Regions from separate parts of the Psychrobacillus sp. FSL K6-1267 genome, predicted to be linked through region 3. Evidence: riboswitches for the same ligand, from Rfam matches in the RefSeq annotation. Region 3 holds a riboswitch; each other region holds the start of a gene.
What was found. A riboswitch is a leader RNA that binds a small molecule or an ion and turns the genes downstream of it on or off. The one in region 3 is predicted to bind cobalamin.
Positions count from the first base shown of each region.

Region 1: it holds a riboswitch for cobalamin, as region 3 does, so the genes downstream of both, MHB55_RS19685 (hypothetical protein) here and MHB55_RS20990 (hypothetical protein) in region 3, are expected to answer to the same signal.
Region 2: it holds a riboswitch for cobalamin, as region 3 does, so the genes downstream of both, MHB55_RS01115 (ribonucleoside-diphosphate reductase subunit alpha) here and MHB55_RS20990 (hypothetical protein) in region 3, are expected to answer to the same signal.

Region 1 is NZ_JBBOOR010000001.1:3,842,805-3,846,597, forward strand. It holds gene MHB55_RS19680 (ABC transporter substrate-binding protein) at 1-928, opposite strand, end outside; gene MHB55_RS19685 (hypothetical protein) at 932-1,471, opposite strand; cobalamin riboswitch at 1,643-1,833, opposite strand; gene MHB55_RS19690 (VanZ family protein) at 1,969-2,442, shown strand; gene MHB55_RS19695 (spore germination protein GerW family protein) at 2,464-2,865, opposite strand; gene MHB55_RS19700 (GNAT family N-acetyltransferase) at 2,879-3,385, opposite strand; gene MHB55_RS19705 (nucleotidyltransferase domain-containing protein) at 3,388-3,793, opposite strand, start outside.
Region 2 is NZ_JBBOOR010000001.1:209,794-213,586, reverse strand. It holds gene MHB55_RS01115 (ribonucleoside-diphosphate reductase subunit alpha) at 1-1,842, opposite strand, end outside; cobalamin riboswitch at 2,001-2,179, opposite strand; gene MHB55_RS01110 (DUF418 domain-containing protein) at 2,387-3,589, opposite strand; gene MHB55_RS01105 (response regulator transcription factor) at 3,697-3,793, shown strand, end outside.
Region 3 is NZ_JBBOOR010000001.1:4,083,249-4,087,041, reverse strand. It holds gene MHB55_RS21005 (metal ABC transporter ATP-binding protein) at 1-222, opposite strand, end outside; gene MHB55_RS21000 (metal ABC transporter solute-binding protein, Zn/Mn family) at 234-1,151, opposite strand; gene MHB55_RS20995 (hypothetical protein) at 1,486-1,662, shown strand; gene MHB55_RS20990 (hypothetical protein) at 2,008-2,226, opposite strand; cobalamin riboswitch at 2,455-2,643, opposite strand; gene MHB55_RS20985 (MFS transporter) at 2,746-3,793, shown strand, end outside.

The sequences.
Region 1 (3,793 bases), 240 kb from region 3:
TCTCTGGATAAACGGTTTTAGCTACTAGTTCTACAGCTTCACCAATTCGTGGTCCTGGGCGAGACATAATGTCCTGATCTAATTGGAAAATGGCGTTGTTTTGCACTGCCTCCAACTGATTCCAGCCTGGACGAGCCTTAATCTCACCAATTGGATCTTCTACATAATTTACGGTAGTCAAGATAATCGGAGGATTTTTCTTAATGACATCTTCCTCAGATAATTTAATCCATCCCTCTTGGTCTCCAAAAATATTTACAACTGTAGCTTTACTCAAAACTTCTTGTTGGAAAGTATTTTTTCCTGTTGTAAAAATTTCTGGAGATGGGCTTATTTCAAAGTAGACGTGTTTCTGATCGCTTACACCTGATACTTTGTCCTGAACACTTTGAATAGTAGTTTTAATAGAGTCAACAAGATCGGTTCCTTTATCCTCTACTCCCATTACTGCGGCCAACTGTTCAATATCTCCATAGACGTCTTCAAATGATAGCGCCGATTGAATGACAAAAACATCTAACCCCGCGTCTTCCAACACTTTAAGCTCTTCCTCAGATCCAGTTGTATAAGCAATTACAACATCTGGATTTATCTCTAAAATACGTTCTGCGTTGAACTTCATAGAATCGGAAACTCGTTCAATTTCTAGTGCCTCTTCTGGATAGGTATCGTATTCTGTAGCTCCAACAATTTTATCTCCTACACCAAGGGCAAACAGGATTTCTGTGTTACTTGGTTGTAGAGACACAATCGTTTCCGGAACTTCTTCGAATGTAACTTCTTTCCCCATATCATCCGTTACAGTATATTCTTTTACTTCTTGTACAGAATCTGTTTCAACAGCTGTATTTTTTTCAGCCTCTTGGCAGCCTACAAGCAAGATAGAAAGTATTAGTACCGCTAACCAATTCCTTAATTGTTTATTCATTTGTTAATCCTCCACTTTTTTCTTTTTTCTCATCGGATATGATTTACTGACAAATTGAATCTCTTCTACTCCATGATGCTTATTTACATATACCGCCATTGCAAACAATACATTTGCTAATAGCTGTGTGTAATCAAACAAAATCTCTGGTACTTCTCTTTCTAATGAAACTTTATGTAAAGCCCTTACAGATTTTTTTGCTTCACTACGACACACGTGTAATTCACATGCAGCTGTTGAGCCTTGTGGAAGTACGAATATATCTACTCTTCCTTCCACTTCACTTACGTAGAAATCATACATATCACTTAGAATTTGTAAATCCTTTTCATTGATTGCTAGCTTCCCTCTAACAGAACCATTTACGTGATATGCCATCGGTGCCAGATACATTAAATCCTCGTAAACTCTTGGAATATCTTTTGTTAAAGATGCGGCCAATCCAATACGTGTGGTCAATGAGTCTGTTCGAATCTCAAAGTCTACTGTAGACGGCTTTTCTCTCATAAATGGATAACAAATATATCGCATGTCTTTTTTCAATGCTCTGCCCCCTTTCCAAGTTATTTGTGAATTTTCGGCAATACAATACTCGACTTCTTACAGCACAAAAAAACGCCACCCTAAAAAAGGGCGGCGCAATACCTATTTATCGTTAGAAATTTAATCGAAAATAGAAACGTGCCGTACAACCCCTTAACTTCCGAAGAGTATTTATACGTTCAAGAAAAGGCCGGTCTCCTGGCTCATGCATCATTTTACTCTAAGAACCTTCCCATTGGCTTTTAGCCAACAGTGGTATTTTTCTTATTTCATCAGCATTTACAGTTGCGGATACAGCTTCGGTTTTTCACCGAATTCCCTAATTAAGCTGACAAGTCAGCACCTTTTCCCTGCAAAAATTATTCACTTATCGTAAGTGTACCATAGCCTTTCAATTGGTGATAGAAGCTTGTGAAACAACCAGCTTTTTACTCTTTTATTAGCTATAAAGTCTGCAATTATTTTGTTTCTCATTCAATTTATGCTACTGTTTTTATATGAAAAAATTTATTCCACTTTTACTTTTACTTGTCTTTGTATTTATAGCCTCCGGGCAGACTTCCGAGCAACAGTCTTTGGTAGCCGTGCTTAAAGAATGGCTTCCAAACAAGCCATTGGAGTCTTTTTTATCATTATTTCATATTCCTTATTGGGGATTCTATGTCTCTGTCGAGGAACGTGGCTACTATGCATTTGTCGAATTCTTAATAAGAAAAGGAGTCCACTTTTTTTATTTTGGTTTGATTAGTTTAGCTATTTATATTGCTTTGCCGAAGAGGAAGTATCGAAAACTTACTGCAATAATGATTACCTTTCTTCTAGCAGTCGCAGATGAATTCCATCAATCCTTTACGAGTGGACGATCTGCCCTTTTTCAGGATGTTCTATTAGATACAGGCGGGGCTATTTTTGTCATGCTTCTGCTAACGTTTGTTCAATGGTTGAAGCATAGAAAAAACGCTAACCTTTAGAAGGAAGCGTTCTTTCCCTATCTATTTACATCTTTTTCTCAACAAGAAAACAATCCCTAGCGTGACTACTGAAAAAACAGTAAGTATTTGATTAAACGGAAGGACAGGCTTGAATTTAACTTCCTCCGCAGTGATTTCATATATTCCAACCGGTTTTATCGAAAAGGCACCACCGCCTCCTTCTCCTTGACCTGTAGAATTTTCTTCATCTGAAATCGTGTTACCTCCACCTCCGCCTCCACCTACAAAATAATTAACTTTGGCAACAGGTAAGATCCTTTTGTTCTCCAATACAATTGGTTCTCCGTATATAAGAGACACATCTTTTTCTCTGGAAAACTTTTCGAAAATGGAACGGACTGGGGATTGAAACAATGGTAGCTTTCCCCCTTGTTTTTCTAGGTTACTTGATTTTTCCTCCATTAAATTATCTCCTTTAATTTAGAATAAGTGTCATGTGATGTTCTTCGTAATAGACGTCTCTATCCTTTAAAGCCATTTCTTCTACTCCAAATACCTTAAAACCTAATTGTAAATATAAATTTTTTGCGGATTCATTATTCGACACAACAGATAGATTAATCTTTTCTATTTCATTAGTTTCTATTGCCTGGTTAATGGCTCGCTCCATTAGGGCCTTTCCTACACCTTTTCTTCTTCCCTTTGAGCTTACATACATTGCAAAAATATTTGCTCTATGCTTCATTTTTAAGGAACTCTCTTGTGCTAGAGTAACCATACCAATTAATTTATCTTCTTCAAACGCACCGAACGTGTAATTGCCATTTACCTTAAAATTACCTTTTACTCGTTCAATTGGATTTTCTCTTTGAAGAGCTTCTTCATAGCTTGTTCCAAACGCTTCTGGACTGTTTTGCAGAGCCTCTAGCCTTAGTTCCCAATAAGCAATGGCATCTACATCTGTTAATCTTCTAATATCCATTCCTAAACCTCCAAAAAATAACCTTCATTACATATTTCGTGTGTGTATAATATAAAATCTTTGCAGGTTTCTGCACGAGAGCTTTCTGTGTCGAATAGTGAGGGGAGCTGCTCTGATGACCGAATCCTCATCCCTTCTTTTAGTAAAGTATGCCATCGAAAAGGTAATATAACTAATCCCTTTTCTAGTGCTTCTTTTTTTGAAATGATTTGTTGGAACTTTAGAGAATAAAGAATTCTACAAATAGTAGTTGTAACAAACTCCACCATATCATCAGGCACTGAATTAGGTATTTCTTTTGATTTCTTATACCAATATTCGTTGATGTTATATTTTAACGTTCCTAAGACATCCTCCCATTTAGTAGAAATGTTTAACTCATGAATTGGTCTTCCTTGTAATGCAATC
Region 2 (3,793 bases), 3.9 Mb from region 3:
TCCATTTCGGATACCATTTTCAGCTACTTTATCACGCAGACTTACCCATTCCTCTCCGTCATATTGACGGTTTTCAAAATAAGCCCCTGTTTGCCAATCAGAACCTTCGAATAAAGGGTAGGCCCCTTTTTCCTTCGCAAGATTTAAGGAAGCTTGAATCGTCAAATAGGCAATTCTTTCATATAGATTATCAGCAAGCTCTACCGCTTCCTCTGATTCCCAACGAATTTGCTTAAGGGCAAGTAAATGATGCCAACCAAACGTTCCAAGTCCAATTCCACGGTACCTTGCGTTTGTGCGCTCTGCCTGTGGCACTGGAATCATGTTCATATCTATAACATTGTCTAACATTCTTACCTGGATGTTTATTAATCGTTCTAGTACATCCTCTGGTACTGCTTTACCTAAATTAATAGAAGAAAGGTTACAAACTACGAAATCACCAGGTTTTCTGCGAGTTACAATCACATCGTCCTCTAGCTGTATGGATTCAAATTCAGTGGCACTTTGGTTTTGAAAAATTTCCGTACAAAGATTACTACTATAAATCATTCCAACATGCTTGTTTGGATTACGGCGATTCACTTCATCTCTATAAAACATAAATGGGACACCCGTTTCTAACTGGGATCGCATAATTCGCTTCATCAAATCTATTGCTGGAACTGTTTCTCGTGAAAGGCGATGATCCATTACACATTCTTCATACTTTTCTCTGAAAGAACCATCTCCACGTTTTTCATCATAAAAGTCTTCTAATGAGTAACCTTTGAGCTGACGAACCTCGTGAGGGTCAAACAAATGCCATTCTCCTCTTGCATCAACCTTTTCCATAAACAAATCTGGCAAGCATACACCAGTAAAAATATCATGTGCTCGAAGTCGTTCATCGCCATTATTTAGTCTTAAATCTAAAAATGTAAATATATCTTTATGCCACACATCCAAGTAAACAGCTACTGCACCTTGACGTTGGCCTAGCTGATCTACGCTGACAGCTGTATTGTTTAGTTGCTTTATCCATGGAAGAACGCCACTAGACGCTCCCACAAAACCTCTTATAGAAGAGCCACGGCTACGGACCTTGCCCATATAAACGCCTATTCCTCCTCCAAACTTAGAAAGTGTGGCTATGTCTGTGTTGCTATCATAAATTCCTTGTAGACTGTCATCAACCGTGTCGATAAAACAGCTAGAAAGCTGCCCGTGTGGCTTTCCTGCATTAGAAAGAGTAGGAGTAGCAACCGTCATATATAAATTGCTCATCGCCCAATAGGCTTCTTTAACTTTTTCTATGCGGTTTTCTTTTTCGTCCTTCATTAGCGTCATTGCAATAATCATCCAGCGTTCTTGTGGCAATTCTACAATAGTCTTATCAAAATCCTTCGCTACATAACGATCTAAAAGCGTTTTTAAAGCTATATATGTGAAGAGGAAATCTCTTTCAGTAACGAGGATTTCTGCTAATTGCTCTAATTCCTCTGTAGAATAGGTTTCTATGATACGAGAATCATAAATTCCCTTAGCCGATAGCTTTTGAACGTTATCTGCAAACTTTGTATAGACTGCATCTGCCGTTGTATTTCTTCGTTCCGCTTGTTGCGAATATACTTCTGCTAAATAGATTCGAGCCGCTACAAATGTCCAATAAGGTTCATGTTCATCAAGAAAGCTCAGTGACTCTAAGGACATGGCTTTAGACCAGCTAGCAATATTGCCCTCTGGGTGTTTTTGTAGCCACTTGTCATGTGACCTCCTTAATGGTGCTATCTTTTCTTCCCCAAACTCCTGTGTTAATTGGTATAGTACCTGTTGTTTTTCTGTGTTTGAAATAGTGGTCATTTAGAGTTCCTCCCTGTCTTTACATAACAAAAAAGCGATGGCTCTAGCCTCTTCGGCTGAGTCATCGCTCACGATTTTAAAGTAGGAAACAACAAGACGTATCGTTCGTTTAAAGATAGAGTCTCTCGCCCCCACCTCTCAACCCCCGAAGAAAGTGTTGCTTCACCGATAAACAGGCAGGTCTACTGGCTCGTGTTTCTTCCTTCTGCTGGCCTTCCCACGAAAAATCGCAGTGGCATATTCAACAGTCGTCCACACTTACAGTTGCGGGGACAGCTTTGGTATTTCACCGAATTCCCTTTTAAACCATAACGGTACCTTTTCATCGTATAAATACTATATATTGTGTTTTGATTACTTATATACCCTAACATATTGTGTTTAAACTTGTACATAGGTAAAAAGACTAGACGTTTGATACACAGCTTTATTTCTGTACATTAAACTAATTTCATATCCCTTTAATCGCTCTTTCTAATCTCTATTCTATATAAATTTTATAAGCTTTCGTAGCCGTATTATGAAAACTTACTTTCGTATTTATTCATACAGGCTTACCTTGCAGCTTTACCTTCTTTTTCTTAGCTTTCATATGACCGCTCCAGGAGAGGTTTGTTCCCATTCGAAGAATCATTTCCAAGGGACCTCGTTTGAATACCTTCAAGTAGTAGTAGCTACCTATACACTGTAGAACAAAAATTACAAAGCCCAGCAAGACACTATTTAGCATGCCCAAAGAGCCAAATTGTCCTAAACCGTATCCGTAATAGATAAAAGTACAAATAACACTTTGCATAATGTAATTTGTTAAAGAAAGTTTCCCAACACTTTCAAAACCAATGAAAACCTTGTTACCTGAGAACTTTATAAATAGGATAGCAAATATACCAATATAGGATATACACAGTAATTGTGTACCCATTTGTAATAGAACTGCTGTCCAATTTGTTTCTTCTCCAATAATAGCGATAGATTTTAAAAGTAAACTAATTGGCAAAAGAGCCATACTTAATATATACCATTTTTGTTCTCGTTCCATGTGTAGAAATAAGCCACCCTTTGCAGCTGCCATACCAAACAAAAACATCGGTGACGTCAACAATGGTCCAAACAAAAGCATAAACAAGCTAAAAAATACTTTCTCCCCTTCACTTTCAAAATACAGTGGATCCTCTGTATTTCTGTGTTGCTTAATTTCCTCATAAGAGCCATTTTGATAGACTTCATTTGTGGTTTTTATGTATAATGATTGCTTTTCCAACTCTTCCTTACTTTTTTCTTCCATTCCGTAACTAAGAGCACCAGTCAATACAAACAAAACCGTTCCCCATATAATTAAAGTTTTCTTTTTTCTATTTAAAAAAAGTAATAGGAATAATCCCATTAACCCGTAAAAGGCTAGAATATCCCCTTCCCATAAATAGGTTGAATGAAGTAAACCTAGAATAAAAAGAAATATAAAACGTCTCCATAAATGCCTTTTTACTTTTCCTTTCTTTTTTTTAATTGATTCTGCTAGTTTTATTAATGAAAAACCAAACAAAAAAGTGAATATCGGCATAAAACTACCTTCTACTGCTATTTTAAGAATAGCATAAATAGTCTTGTCTGTGGCAGAAGCCGTAAAGTACTCTAATTCTTCCTTTCCCCATATACCGTAATGGAAAATTAACAAATTCGCTAATAATATACCAAACAAACTGATTCCTCTTAAAGCATCTATAAAACGCACTCTTTCTTCTCTCATCATGAAACCTCCTAAAAATATCTCTTAGTTAGTATAAAATGGTAAGCTTATAATAAATTGAAACTAACCTTACAGAAACCTTAAATATTTCTAGGAGTGATTTACTAATGGAAGAAACTAATATTTTGATAGTTGAAGACGAGCTTGCTATCGCTGAGATGGTAGAAATTATTTTAAGAAAAGAAAATTTTCGACATATTGTTA
Region 3 (3,793 bases):
AACAATATGATCCTTTGGATTCAGCGGACGCTCTAATATTGCAACAGAGCCGGTTTTATTTGGAAGCTGATTTAGCACGGCTTTAATCAATGTAGATTTCCCTGCTCCGTTTGGTCCAATAATCCCTGTGATTAGTCCCTTCGGAATGGTTAGACTGATGTTGCTCAACACAACTTTTTCCTCGTAAGCAACAGATAAGCTCTTTACCTGTAATGCATTCATTTTGCTACCTCCTATTTTAGTGAATCAACAATCGTATTGACATTATGCTTATACATTCCGATATAAGTTCCTTCTTCTGTACCTTCAGCTCCCATTGCATCCGAGTACAGTTCTCCTCCAATTTGTATGGTGTGTCCCTTTTCCTTCGCACCTTCAATTACAGCATTCATGGCTTTGTCTGACACACTGGATTCGATAAAGACCGCTTTAATATTTTGTTCTACTAAGAAATTAACGATATTCTGTATATCCTTTAGACCGTATTCAGCATCTGTACTAAGACCTTGTAATCCTCGAACTTCCATCCCATTGCTTTCACCAAAGTAATTAAAGGCGTCATGAGCGGTAACAAGAACCCGTTGCTCTTCGGGGATTTCGCTAATGCGTTCCTTCGTCCAACCATTTAGCTCATCTAGTTCCTCAAAGAACTTTCTTTCGTTTTCTGCAAACTGATCTCCATCAGTGGAAAATTCCTCCGTAAGTGATTTTGTGATTTCGTGTGTAGCCAATTTCCAAACCTCAATGTCGAACCAAATATGTGGATCAAATAATTCTGGATGAGCCTCGTCATTTAAGATTCTATCTTTCGGAACTACTTCTCCAATAGCCACTACAGATTTGTCCTTCTTCATTTTTTCAAAAATATCACTCATTTTCCCCTCAAGAGCTAGACCATTATAAAAAATAATATCTGCATCCTCTAATACTTGTAAATCGCCTTGAGTAGCCTTATAAAGATGTGGATCTACACCAGGGCCCATTAAGGATTTTACCTCCACAGAATCTCCAGCAATTATCCTTACGGCATCTGCAATTTGCCCTGTAGTTGTAACGACAAGTGGTTTTTCTTCCCCAGAACCCCCTGCGTTATTGTTACCACAGCCAACCAATAAAACAGCCACAATAAATAAAAATAAGATCTTTTTCACTTAGCACACTCCTTTTCCTTTGTTATAAAGTATTTCCTTAAGGAAACTTTTAGACTAAAAAAATATTATTTTCTTTTATGATAATAAATTTCCTTAAGGAAATATTTGTTCAATAGGTTAACACTTCTTTTTTGAATTGTCAAAGTACTTTATGTAAAAATGAAAAAAAGGTGACTATATGTTGTTAAGAAAATCTGGGGCAGAATACGCAAGTGAGGGGCATTTTGTTTAGAAAGAATTCCAAAAAGGAGATACTCGAAAAACCTTTATTTTTTCGTATGTATTTTATACAAGTGCTATACTGTATGAACAATGATAGTAGGGAGGTAACGATATGCAATATTCAAAATCTAAAATGGAAGAGCTAGTAAAATTTAGTCCTGACTTAGCAAAAAGATTGAAGGAAGTAATGAAGGAGCATGACCTAGAAAAAAGCTTTGCTCTTAAAGCTTTGTACCATTCAGAAGTTAAAGACGGCGGGAAATATCAAAGGGATTACCAAGACCTTTAAATCAAAAAAACGAACCACATGATTAATCTCATTTGGTTCGTTTTTTATATCCTTAATTAAGATCCTACTTGTATTGAAATGACTCGGGACATGCTTGATTTAGCTTTAGGCGGATGCGTTCGGCGCGGCGAGCGGTACCCGTGGCTTGCGATCCTCCACTGTAGTCTCCGCCTGCCACTCCTAGAAGAGAGCCTTTTGGTTTGATAAATAGATACAATGAATGATGATTGTTGGACGAACCAAATAAATTGAACACTGGGTTCATGGAGCTAGAATTTAGATATATTCTTTTTTTCAAAGTTAATATTGGCAAAACCATTTTGGAAGCGTGCGAATGCGCCTTACTTATTCCTCCAATTTCCCTGAAATTTCATTTTTAATCTGATGATGGGCATCAATGAGATTTTGAAGAAAAATATTTTTTTCGTTCATACTCCAGGTTGAACTAAGTTCAATTTCTTTTTTCATTTCATCATAGATAGACTGTAGAGATATTGATGTACTTGCAACATAATTTGTCATTAATACTTGTTTATATTGTTCAATAAAATTCTCTTTTCTCATTTTCAAAATCCTTTCGCCTTTAACATAAAAAAGCATCCTCTTTTATAAAAAAGAAGATGCTAGTTAGTATGATTTAATGGTCAGTACGCTTGGAAACTCAATAAAATCCACGCTGAAAACAGGAGCCCAATAGCTCCAGTGATTTTATTATGTTTTTCGTACGACAGTATTTTCAAGCTATTGCTTGTACATAGCTGCACTTAACACCCCCTATCCGCGTAGGCTTGTGGTGTGTACTTGAAATAGGCAGGTCTCCTGGCTCATGTTCATCGCTCTTCTTTCCTTCCCGTAGTAACCTTACAGTGGTTTATAAAGAATCGCTCCCATTTACAGTTGCGGGACAGCGTCGGTCTTTCACCGAACTTCCCTTTTAAGTTCTCTTGCTAACAAAAGAACACCTAAATCTACACATTATTTAATTGTTCTTTCACTATAACATAAAGAAAGGTATTCATTATAGCAAATTTGGATAAGCGGCCGATGGTTTCCCTTTTTATAATCAATAGAGAGGTGAGGGAAATGATTAGAATGAAAGATTCGTATCGGCTGTATATTCATATTTGCTTTCTATCGCAATTATTTTTTACTTATATATTTACAGTCAATCTGTTGTACCAAGTAAGCGTTGTTAAGCTGGATCCGTTGCAGCTTGTTTTAGTGGGAACTGTGTTAGAGCTAACCGTATTTCTTTTTGAAATTCCAACAGGCGTCATATCTGACTTAAAAAGCCGGAAGCTGTCCATTATTATTGGTTATTTTTTGATAGGGACGGGTTTTTTATTGGAGGGTTTGTTTCCTTATTTTATAACGGTTTTATTGGCCCAGGTGGCATGGGGGATAGGCTATACCTTTACAAGCGGATCACAGCAAGCTTGGATTGCAGATGAAATAGGAGAAGAGAAGGCCTCTTTAGCATATATGAGGGGAGCTAAGGCTGGAAATTTGGGTCAATTAATTGCCATTCCGTTAAGTATTTTAACCGGTTACTACATGATTAATCTTCCTATTATTATGGGAGGCGTATGTATGATAGGCTTGGCTATTTTTCTTATAATTTTTATGAAAGAGAATCATTTTAAACCAATAAAAATAACTGAAAGAATTAATACATTGGAGACAATGAAAGAGAGTTTAGGGAAAATCATTCATTATTCAAAAGCAAGCTTTATCCTGCGAATGCTATTTCTAATTGCTCTGTTTATAGGTTTTTATAGCGAGGGCTTTGATCGTTTGTGGCTTACCCATCTACTGGAGATGGCTAGAATAACCAGTTTGCCAAATGAACAGCTAGTGTTATTGACTGGTGGTATTCAGCTGGTGATAGTACTCGTGTCATTTGCAATACTTCACTTTCTAAATAAAAGTACAATTTATCAGGATCTGCGAACGATATATATCGGTCTTTTTATTGGTAGCTTCAGTATAGTGGTAGCATTAATCGGCTTTGCAGTTTCGAAGTATTTCATTGGCTTGTTTATTTGCTATGTCTTAATTCAAGTGAGTCGAAAAGTAATGTACCCATTGGAGGATATTTGGTTAAATAAAATCATTCCAGATTCCTCGACTC